DNA from 3 places in the Affinundibacterium danionis genome. Region 3 is predicted to be linked to each of the others. Evidence: predicted binding sites of a transcription regulator. Region 3 holds the regulator's gene; each other region holds the start of a gene.
The links. The regulator LexA, encoded in region 3, represses DNA repair genes until DNA is damaged. The targets are predictions, from matches to a motif close to ACTGTATNNNNATACAGT.
Positions count from the first base shown of each region.

Region 1: ACFFJH_RS17125 (DNA topoisomerase IV subunit B) is a predicted target of LexA. The motif match lies at 2,089-2,106, and genes of this name have one in related genera.
Region 2: recA (recombinase RecA) is a predicted target of LexA. The motif match lies at 1,235-1,252, and genes of this name have one in related genera.

Region 1 covers NZ_JBHLXJ010000018.1:230,184-233,472, reverse strand. The annotation lists gene ACFFJH_RS17125 (DNA topoisomerase IV subunit B) at 1-1,956, opposite strand, end outside; gene ACFFJH_RS17120 (vWA domain-containing protein) at 2,158-3,289, opposite strand, start outside.
Region 2 covers NZ_JBHLXJ010000004.1:77,097-80,385, reverse strand. The annotation lists gene ACFFJH_RS04465 (fused MFS/spermidine synthase) at 1-1,054, shown strand, start outside; gene recA (recombinase RecA) at 1,399-2,436, shown strand; gene recX (recombination regulator RecX) at 2,576-3,034, shown strand; gene ACFFJH_RS04450 (hypothetical protein) at 3,242-3,289, shown strand, end outside.
Region 3 covers NZ_JBHLXJ010000015.1:33,458-36,746, forward strand. The annotation lists gene rplI (50S ribosomal protein L9) at 1-99, opposite strand, end outside; gene rpsR (30S ribosomal protein S18) at 137-421, opposite strand; gene priB (primosomal replication protein N) at 431-745, opposite strand; gene rpsF (30S ribosomal protein S6) at 793-1,161, opposite strand; gene lexA (transcriptional repressor LexA) at 1,475-2,128, shown strand; gene lon (endopeptidase La) at 2,358-3,289, opposite strand, start outside.

The DNA of each region.
Region 1 (3,289 bases), on a different contig from region 3:
CAGCCAAGCCTTACGTGCCGACGCTTCTCCTTTGCCCATCAGCATATTGAAGCGGCCTTCAGAAAATTCTTGATCGAACTCGCCCAAGGAAACTGGCAGTAAACGACGTGTATCAGGATTCATTGTTGTTTCCCACAATTGGTTGGCATTCATCTCGCCCAAACCTTTAAAGCGAGAAATCGCCCAAGCACCATCTTTGACGCCGTCTTTGCGCAGCTTGTCTTCGATCGCGGTGAGTTCACCTTGATCCAGTGCATAAATTTTCTGCGCAGGTTTCTTGCCGCGCGCCGGCGCGTCAACACGGAATAGAGGAGGGCGAGCGATGCAAATATGACCGCGTGCAATCAGCTGTGGAAAGTGTTTGAAGAACAGCGTCAACAACAAGACTTGAATATGCGAACCGTCCACGTCCGCATCAGAGAGTATGCAGATCTTGCCGTAACGTAGATTGCTCAGATCTATATTGTCATTGATGCTGTGTGGATCGACACCAATCGCGACGGCGATATCATGAATCTCATTGTTAGCGAACAGACGATCACGTTCAGATTCCCACGAGTTCAACACTTTACCGCGCAATGGCAGAATCGCTTGAAATTCCTTATCGCGGCCCATTTTGGCTGAGCCACCAGCGGAATCCCCTTCGACTAAAAACAATTCATTGCGAGTGATGTCGTTCGATTCGCAATCCGTTAACTTGCCTGGCAAAACGGCGACGCCAGACGATTTTTTCTTCTCGACTTTTTGCAGCGAACGTAAGCGCGATTGCGCTTGTTTGATCACTAGTTCAGCCAATTTCTTGCCGAGTTCTACGTGCGAATTGAGCCACAATTCTAAAGGCGGTTTGGCGAAGCTTGAAACTAAGCGCACCGCATCGCGTGAATTTAAACGCTCTTTAATTTGCCCTTGGAATTGTGGATCTAATACTTTTGCAGACAGCACAAAGGAGGCGCGGGCGAAAACGTCTTCTGGTAAAAGTTTGACGCCTTTCGGTAATAAGGAATGCATTTCGGCGAAGCTTTTTACCGCACCGAATAAACCTTCGCGTAAGCCAGATTCATGGGTGCCGCCAGCCGGCGTTGGAATTAAGTTGACATAGGATTCGCGTACGACACCGCCATCTTCCGTCCACGCGACCACCCATGATGCGCCTTCGCCTTCGGCAAAGCCATCGGCGTCGGCATTGGCAAATTGTTCGCCTTCAAACATGGGAATGACAAGCTCGCCGTGCGAGGCTTGTGTTAGTGCTTCGGTCAAATAACCGCGCAAGCCTTGATCGTATTGCCAGGTTTGACTTTCGCCGGTTTTTGCATTGGTGAAGGTAACTTTGACACCTGGCAGCAGCACGGCTTTCGAACGCAATAAACGTTGCATTTCGGGGATGGATATATTCGGTGAATCAAAATATTTTCCATCTGGCCAGACTGAGACGCGTGTACCGTTTTTCTTATCGCCACGCCCTAATGGCTGGGTACTTAATGGCTGAATGACTTCACCGTCTGCAAAGACGAGATTGTGTAATCCACCTTCGCGCCATACGGTAATTTCTAAGCGTTTAGAAAGCGCATTGGTGACAGATACGCCTACTCCGTGCAAACCGCCAGAGAAAGCATACGCACCGCCTGAACCTTTGTCGAATTTACCGCCTGCATGCAAACGAGTGAAGACGATTTCGACTGTAGGGACGCCTTCTTCAGGATGCAAACCGACAGGAATGCCGCGTCCATCGTCTTCTACACTGATACTGCCATCTGTGTTCAGGGTGACTTGGATGTTTTTGCAATGACCACCTAAAGCTTCGTCAGAGGCATTGTCGATGACTTCTTGGATAATATGCAGCGGGTTCTCGGTGCGGGTGTACATCCCAGGTCTTTGTTTGACCGGTTCCAGTCCTTTCAGGACGCGGATGGATGATTCGCTGTAGTCGGATGGAGTTGTGGTTTTTTTAGTTGCCATGCGATGAAATGGGTGAGAAGTTTATTAATTTATTGGCTTGTTTATTTGCTTTCGCCCGAACTCGAGCGACGCTCTTCTTTTTTTATCCTACACGGAAAACCGCCAATTTGACGAATTATTGTAAAGGGAAATACTGGTTTTATGTACAGTTAAATTTTTATTTGCGTGGGAAAAGATAAATGCCTCAAGGGTAAGAGCTAATTATTTACTCAATAGACGCATTCCTTGTTCCAAACCTGACAAAGTAATCGGGAACATCCGATTGCTAAGTAATTTACGCATGATGTCGATAGATTGGCGATATTGCCAAATTCCTTCTGGTTCGGGATTGAGCCATAAATACTTGGGGAAGTGTGCGGTAAATCGTTGTATCCAAACCGCACCGGCTTCTTCATTGTTATATTCTACCGAGCCGCCTGCCTGCAAAATCTCATAGGGACTCATGGTGGCATCGCCGACAAAAATCAACTTGGTATCCGGCGTGTGTTTACGTAAGACATCCCAAGTAGCAAATTTTTCGGAATGGCGTCGATGATTGTTCTTCCATAAATAGTCGTACACGCAATTATGGAAATAGTAGAACTCCATATTTTTGAATTCTGTTTTTGCCGCGGAAAATAGCTCTTCAATCTGTGCGATGTGATCATCCATGGTTCCGCCCACGTCGAATAACATGAGTACTTTGATATTGTTTTTGCGTTCTGGCTGCATTTTGATATCGAGGTAGCCCGCATTATTGGCGGTCGCTTTGATCGTTGCATCTAAGGCTAATTCTTCCTCCGCACCTTGTCTGGCAAACTTGCGCAGGCGACGCAGTGCGACTTTGATATTGCGGGTGCCGAGTTCACGCTCGGTGTCGTAATCTTTGAACGCGCGCGCCTCCCAGACCTTGACTGCGGAACGACGTTCGCTTTTGCCGCCTATGCGGATGCCTTCAGGGTTGTCGCCACCATTGCCGAAAGGCGAAGTGCCACCCGTGCCTATCCAGCGATTGCCGCCTTCGTGTCGCTCTTTTTGCTCTTCGAGTAATTGCTTGAGCCTATCCATTAATTTGTCGTAGCCAAATTTTTCTAAGGCGGCGCGTTGTTCATCCGTGAGCTCACGTTGGAGTCGCTTTTTTAACCAATCCAAAGGAATTTCAGGGTGCTTTTCGAATATCGTTTGTATGCCTTTGAAATACAAACCAAAAGCGCGATCAAACTTGTCGTAATTGGCTTCGTCTTTCACCAGCATGGTGCGCGACAAAAAATAGAATTCGTCGATTGAGGTACCAACTATGCCTTGTTGCATAGCTTCCAGTAAGGTCAAAAACTCTTTGATCGATACCGGGATT
Region 2 (3,289 bases), on a different contig from region 3:
AAGTTCTGGAGCAAATGTCTATTTTATTGCTCAACAATGGGGTAATTCAGTTGATCATGCAGAAAGTATAGACGGTGGCCTGACAACTGTTGCTGTAGTGCCAAAATCTGAAGCGCAAAAGCGTAGTAGCGCGCAAAAGGGGGAGTTTAAAACACTTCTTACAAACGGGAAATTTCAAGGTAATAACGTATGGGAAGGGGAAATGCAGGCACAGTTTGGATTCGCATTTGCTCCATTAATGCATCAAGAACGTCGCGAACGGGCATTGGTAATAGGTTACGGTACTGGAGTTACTAGCAAAGTGTTTCATGATGCGGGATTTAAGCATCTCGACATCGCAGAATTGAGTAGTGATGTAGTTAATATGGCAAATAAACATTTTGCAGATGTTAATGGTTTAGTTAGCCGGCAAGATGGTGTGCAGATGCATGTTACCGATGGTAGAAATTTATTGTTACTTGCGCCTCCTACTCATTTGTATGATGTAGTTAGTATTGAGACCTCGTCAATATGGTTTGCTGGTGCAGCTTCTTTGTATAACAAAGAGTTTTACAGCCTAGTTAAGTCAAAGTTAGCCAAAGATGGTATTTTGCAGCAATGGGTTCAATTGCATCACATGCATACGGTGGACTTACTGACTGTCATCGCAACCTTACGTTCTGAATTTAAATTTGTCTCTATGTATATTATTGGTGGGCAAGGCATATTAATCGCCACGAATAGTGATGCACGTAAAGCGCCAGTCGCTGAGGCTATTACTTTTCTTAAAACGATACCAAGTTTGGAGCCAATACGTCTAAGATTTATGACAAAGATAGAAGAGTTGGAAAACTTACGAGTGTTAACTAATGAAAATATTAGCAAAATGTTACAACAATTTGGAGCAGGGGCCGGTACGCTGATTTCCACAGACGATAATTTGAAACTTGAATACAATACGCCCAAAGGTAATGTTTTGGACACGTCAGCATCTACTAAAGCTATTTATAAATTAGTTTCTCGCTATAGCGAAAGTCCACTTTTCAAGCAAGAAACTCAGCCTGAAAAGAAGTAGTTATCAATTTGTTCTAGTCAAATTATCGGGATCAAAGTATTCAATAAAAGCTGATTTTCTGAAATTTAGAAAATCAGCTTTTTTCAATTTCTGCTCGATGCAATATGTTCAATGCATCAGGTTAGGCATGAATTGTGGTGAGAGATTAAAAAATAATTTTAAAATGGGCTTGCATAAACTACTGATTTTTTATACAGTGTCGACATGCAGTGATTTGTGCATTCCCTTCTTCATAATGCCAATCTCTAAATAACATTTAGGTTTTATTTTATATTTATTAAGCCCACCCCCAATATTACTAAGTATTTATTAAGCACTTATTAAGCACTCACCAGGAAGAAATCATGGACGACAGAAAAACTGATAATAGCGCCGACAAAAGCAAAGCTTTAGCTGCTGCCTTAGCGCAAATTGAGAAACAATTTGGCAAAGGTTCTATCATGCGTTTGGCTGATGGTGCTCCGGTTGAAGAAATACAGGTGGTTTCTACAGGTTCGCTTGGTCTAGATATTGCGTTAGGTGTTGGGGGGTTACCGCGTGGTCGTGTTGTTGAGATATATGGCCCAGAGTCCTCCGGTAAAACCACATTGACTCTGCAAGCCATTGCAGAAATGCAAAAGTTAGGCGGCACTTGCGCATTTATTGATGCGGAGCATGCCTTGGATGTGGGTTACGCCCAAAAGCTCGGTGTTAATTTGAATGATTTACTCATTTCTCAGCCAGATACAGGTGAGCAAGCCTTGGAAATTACCGATGCATTGGTGCGTTCAGGTAGCGTGGACTTGGTTGTGGTTGATTCGGTTGCTGCATTGACGCCAAAAGCTGAGATTGAAGGCGATATGGGTGATTCTCTGCCAGGTTTGCAAGCTCGTTTAATGTCACAGGCTTTGCGTAAATTGACGGGTAGTATTAACCGTACCAACACGCTTGTGATTTTTATTAATCAGATACGCATGAAAATTGGCGTGATGTTTGGTAGCCCTGAAACGACAACAGGCGGTAATGCTTTGAAGTTCTATGCTTCTGTGCGTTTAGATATTCGCCGTACTGGTTCTATTAAGGCTGGTGATGAAGTAGTGGGCAATGAAACCAAAGTGAAAGTTGTAAAAAATAAGGTGGCGCCTCCATTTAAAGAAGCACATTTCGATATTTTGTATGGCGCAGGTACTTCACGTGAAGGCGAAATTTTGGATTTAGGCGCTGAGTGCAAAATTGTTGAAAAATCTGGCTCATGGTATAGCTATAACGGTGAAAAAATCGGGCAAGGTAAAGATAATGCACGTAACTTCCTTATAGAGCGTCCGGCTTTAGCGCATGAAATTGAAAACAAAGTGCGTGAGCAATTGGGCGTGCCTTTATTGCCTGCACTTGCCGAAGAATAAGTTAAAGTTTAGGCTCGTAGCGTGTTGAGCCGAGTTCATAGGATAGATCACGTTAGTCTTAAGTCGACCTACTTGGAAACAGGTGGTCGACTTTTTTTATTTCTTTATTCATGATCACGCTTTTTCATTATTGCTAGCAATGCTTAAACCTAAACTCAGTTTAAAAGGGCGCGCTTTGCGCTATCTGTCTATGCGTGAACATAGTCGACTTGAGCTCGCACGTAAGTTATCCCCATATGCAGATAATGATGAGGAGCTAAATCTCTTATTAGATTGGCTTGAAGCGTCAAAATTTCTTTCGGATCAACGCTTTTCGGAAGCATTGGTGCATAAACGTCAAGCGCGTTTTGGCAATCAAAAAATATTGGCAGAATTGCAGAGTCATCAATTAAGCAAAGATGATTTGTGTGAAATTAAAGCGGAATTGCAAGAAACAGAGCTGCAAAGAGCTGTCGATGTTTTATGGAGAAAATTTGACGCGCCGCCAGCCGATCACCGAGAGAAAGCAAAGCAAATGCAATTCTTAGCGCAACGTGGCTTTTCAAGCCGAGCAATAGGCTACGCTTTACGCCAAAATCGTGAGCTGGAAGATAGTTGACAATGGCTTTTTTTTACGGAAGTCTGTTTTTCGTTTAAAACAAGATGAATGTGAATCCTTGAGAAACCACAAAATATTGATAAAACGCCTCAATATTTGTATTTTTAAGTGCTCGCTTCTCGAAATTGGTCTAACCAAAAAATAGAATTCGTTCTTTAGCTGTGCTAAAATTCACAGGTTTTTTGCAACGCCGCAAGAGCGGCTGTTATGGTAGAAGCTACGATAACGCACGCAATTGTGGCTTTTTTTGTATTT
Region 3 (3,289 bases):
TTGTGGGATCAAAAAGTTACGAGCGTAACCGTCTTTAACACGAACTACGTCGCCCAAGTTGCCCAAATTAACAACTTTATCCATCAAAATAACTTGCATATTTTTCTCCTAATTTCTGTCTGCGTTATTCGATGAATTACGCTGTGTGCAAATCAGTGTATGGCAACAACGCTAAATAGCGTGCGCGCTTCACTGCTGTGTCAACTTGACGTTGATACAAAGCTTTAGTACCAGTCAAACGTGCAGGCATAATTTTGCCGTTTTCTTGGATGAAATCTTTCAATGTATCGATGTCTTTGTAGTCAACTGCAGCTACATGACCTGCTGAGAAGCGGCAGAATTTTTTACGCTTGAACAAAGGATTTTGTTGCTGACGCTTTTGTTTCAATTTGCTTTTATCAAATTTTTTACCGAATGCCATTTTTGGCTCCTAATCTAGTAAATTTGTTTCGTTTTCCGCAACTTCAAATTCAGTCACATGGAAAACGATACTTTTGCTGTTGCGGTTCTTACGTGCTAAGAATCCTGTAAATAATATCGCTGCACCTAACTCTATCTCCAAGAATCGTTTTGAAATTTCACCTGCTGCAATAGCTGGGATTTCAAACTCAACTTGGCGCTGGCCGCCTGCTTGCTCTTGCTTAGAGTCATGTACCAAAGTAGCTGTTGCGATAGGGATTCCCGCTGGGGTATAACGCAACACCGATTTTTCTACTACGGCGGCAACGACTTTAAGTTGATTCACAAGCTCTTAAACATATTTACAGTTCTTACACGCTCTTGTCAAAATTATTAAGCTGCTGGCGCTTCAACGCGTTGTGCCTTAGCAGAATCTTCTTTCTGCACAGACTTCATCATTGGAGAAGGAGCTGTTTCTGCTTTTTTCATTTTCACTGTCAAGTGACGCAAAACCGCATCATTAAATTTGAATGCTGTTTCCAATTCGAGCAAAGTTTCAGCATCGCACTCAATGTTCATGCAAACATAGTGAGCTTTAGCCAATTTTTGAATCATGTAAGCCAATTGACGACGGCCCCAATCTTCAACGCGGTGCACTTGGCCACCACGTGTTGTTACAGTAGCTTTGTAACGTTCGATCATTGCAGGCACTTGCTCGCTTTGATCGGGATGTACGATAAATACGATTTCATAATGACGCATAATTTCTCCTTGTGGACAAAAATAAAGCCTGCCTCGGCGTCAAGACGAGTGCAGGAAGAGGACAGCCCACGATGATAACGCATTTTTGCTTCATAATCAAGAAAGTAGCCTTAACCATTGAGTTGAAGGTCATTTTCACCCTCAACTTCATGAATCAACACATCTATCTAGAGATCTGTTTTGCTGCAAATTAACAAATTAAATGCAAAACAAACACAAAATAACTTGCATTCAGTCATTTACTGTATAAAAATACAGTCTGTTTATATATACAGCCAAACTAAGTCACCACCCAGATTCAGCCAAGACTATCATGCTAAAGCTTACCGCGCGCCAAGAACAAATTCTCAACCTGATTAAAGATGCTATTCAAAATACAGGCTTCCCTCCGACTCGTGCCGAAATTGCCAACGAACTCGGCTTTAAATCAACCAATGCGGCAGAAGAGCATTTGCAGGCGCTAGCGCGCAAAGGCGTGATTGAAATAGCAGCCGGCACTTCTCGCGGAATACGCTTGCGAGAATCTGAGTTATCTAATTCTATGATGGGAGCACAATTAGCACTCCCGCATCCCGCTCTAATGCAACTCAGTCTACCTCTAGTAGGCCGAGTCGCAGCTGGCTCTCCAATTTTAGCGACTCAACACGTCGAAGCTACTTATCAAGTAGATCCTTCTTTATTCTCTGCAAAACCTGATTTTCTACTGAGAGTGCGAGGCCTTTCAATGCGTGACATTGGCATCATGGATGGTGACTTACTAGCAGTAAAAAAAGCGGATACTGCTAGAAATGGACAAATTGTCGTCGCACGTATTGGCGAGGAAGTCACCGTAAAACGTTACATGAAAACATCTAGTGGAATTGAATTACTCCCAGAAAATCCTGATTTTTCACCCATCATCGTAAGCGAGAATGAACCCGATTTTGCGCTGGAAGGCTTAGCGGTAGGACTAATGCGAAGCTGGTGATTTGCTGGCAGTAATACGAAACTTCAACAATAATATGATTGATGCCAGCAAACCTCAGGTACACGTCATATCTAAACTTATGGAGCCTTCTCGCAGCCAGAGCGATTAAATTCCCCCCCTCAAAGTATCGTATTTCACAAAGAAACCTTTCAAGAAAAATGCCCGATCTCATCGGGCATTTTTCTTATTTACGCATTCAATTTTGAAGCGATAGCAATACCAATTTAGTCTAGTGCGTAATTGTAGAGGTATCTGCCGCCGCATCTGCTTTAGCCACCGCAGGCACCGCCATTTCCTCCTCTGTTAATGGCACAGGTTGACGTTCTAAAGCGATCTCTAAGACTTTATCAATCCAACGAACCGGAATAATCTCCAGTTTGTTTTTGACATTATCAGGAATTTCCGTGAGGTCTTTTGCATTTTCCTCTGGAATCAAAACCGTTTTAATCCCACCGCGATGCGCCGCCAGTAGCTTCTCTTTCAAACCACCGATAGGTAACACCTCACCGCGCAGTGTTATTTCACCTGTCATCGCCACATCAGCACGCACTGGAATGCCCGTAAAAATAGACACCATCGCCGTTGTCATCGCGATACCAGCAGATGGGCCATCTTTTGGTGTTGCACCTTCGGGTACATGAATATGCACATCCGTTTTTTCAAACAAATCTGCTTTAATACCTAAGCGCGCAGCACGACTACGAACTACGGTGCGAGCAGCTTCGATCGACTCTTTCATAACATCACCCAGCGTGCCGGTACGTATTGTCCCACCTTTACCTGGCATAGAAACTGCCTCTATCGTCAACAAATCACCACCAACTTCAGTCCAAGCCAAACCAACGACTTGACCTACCTGATTTTCTTTGGTTGCAACACCAAAATCATAACGACGAACACCCAAGAATTTGTCCAGATTTTTCGAAGTAATCGTGGCTTTTTTCTCGCTCTTCTTGAGCAACAACATCTTCACCACTTTACGGCAAATCTTAGAGATTTCACGTTCAAGAGATCGAACACCCGCTTCCCTAGTGTAGTAACGAATAATGTCGCGAATTGCGGATTCAGAAACTGAAATCTCTTCTTCTTTCAAACCGTTATTTTTAATTTGTTTTGGTAACAAATAACGTTGCGCGATACTCGCTTTCTCGTCTTCGGTAT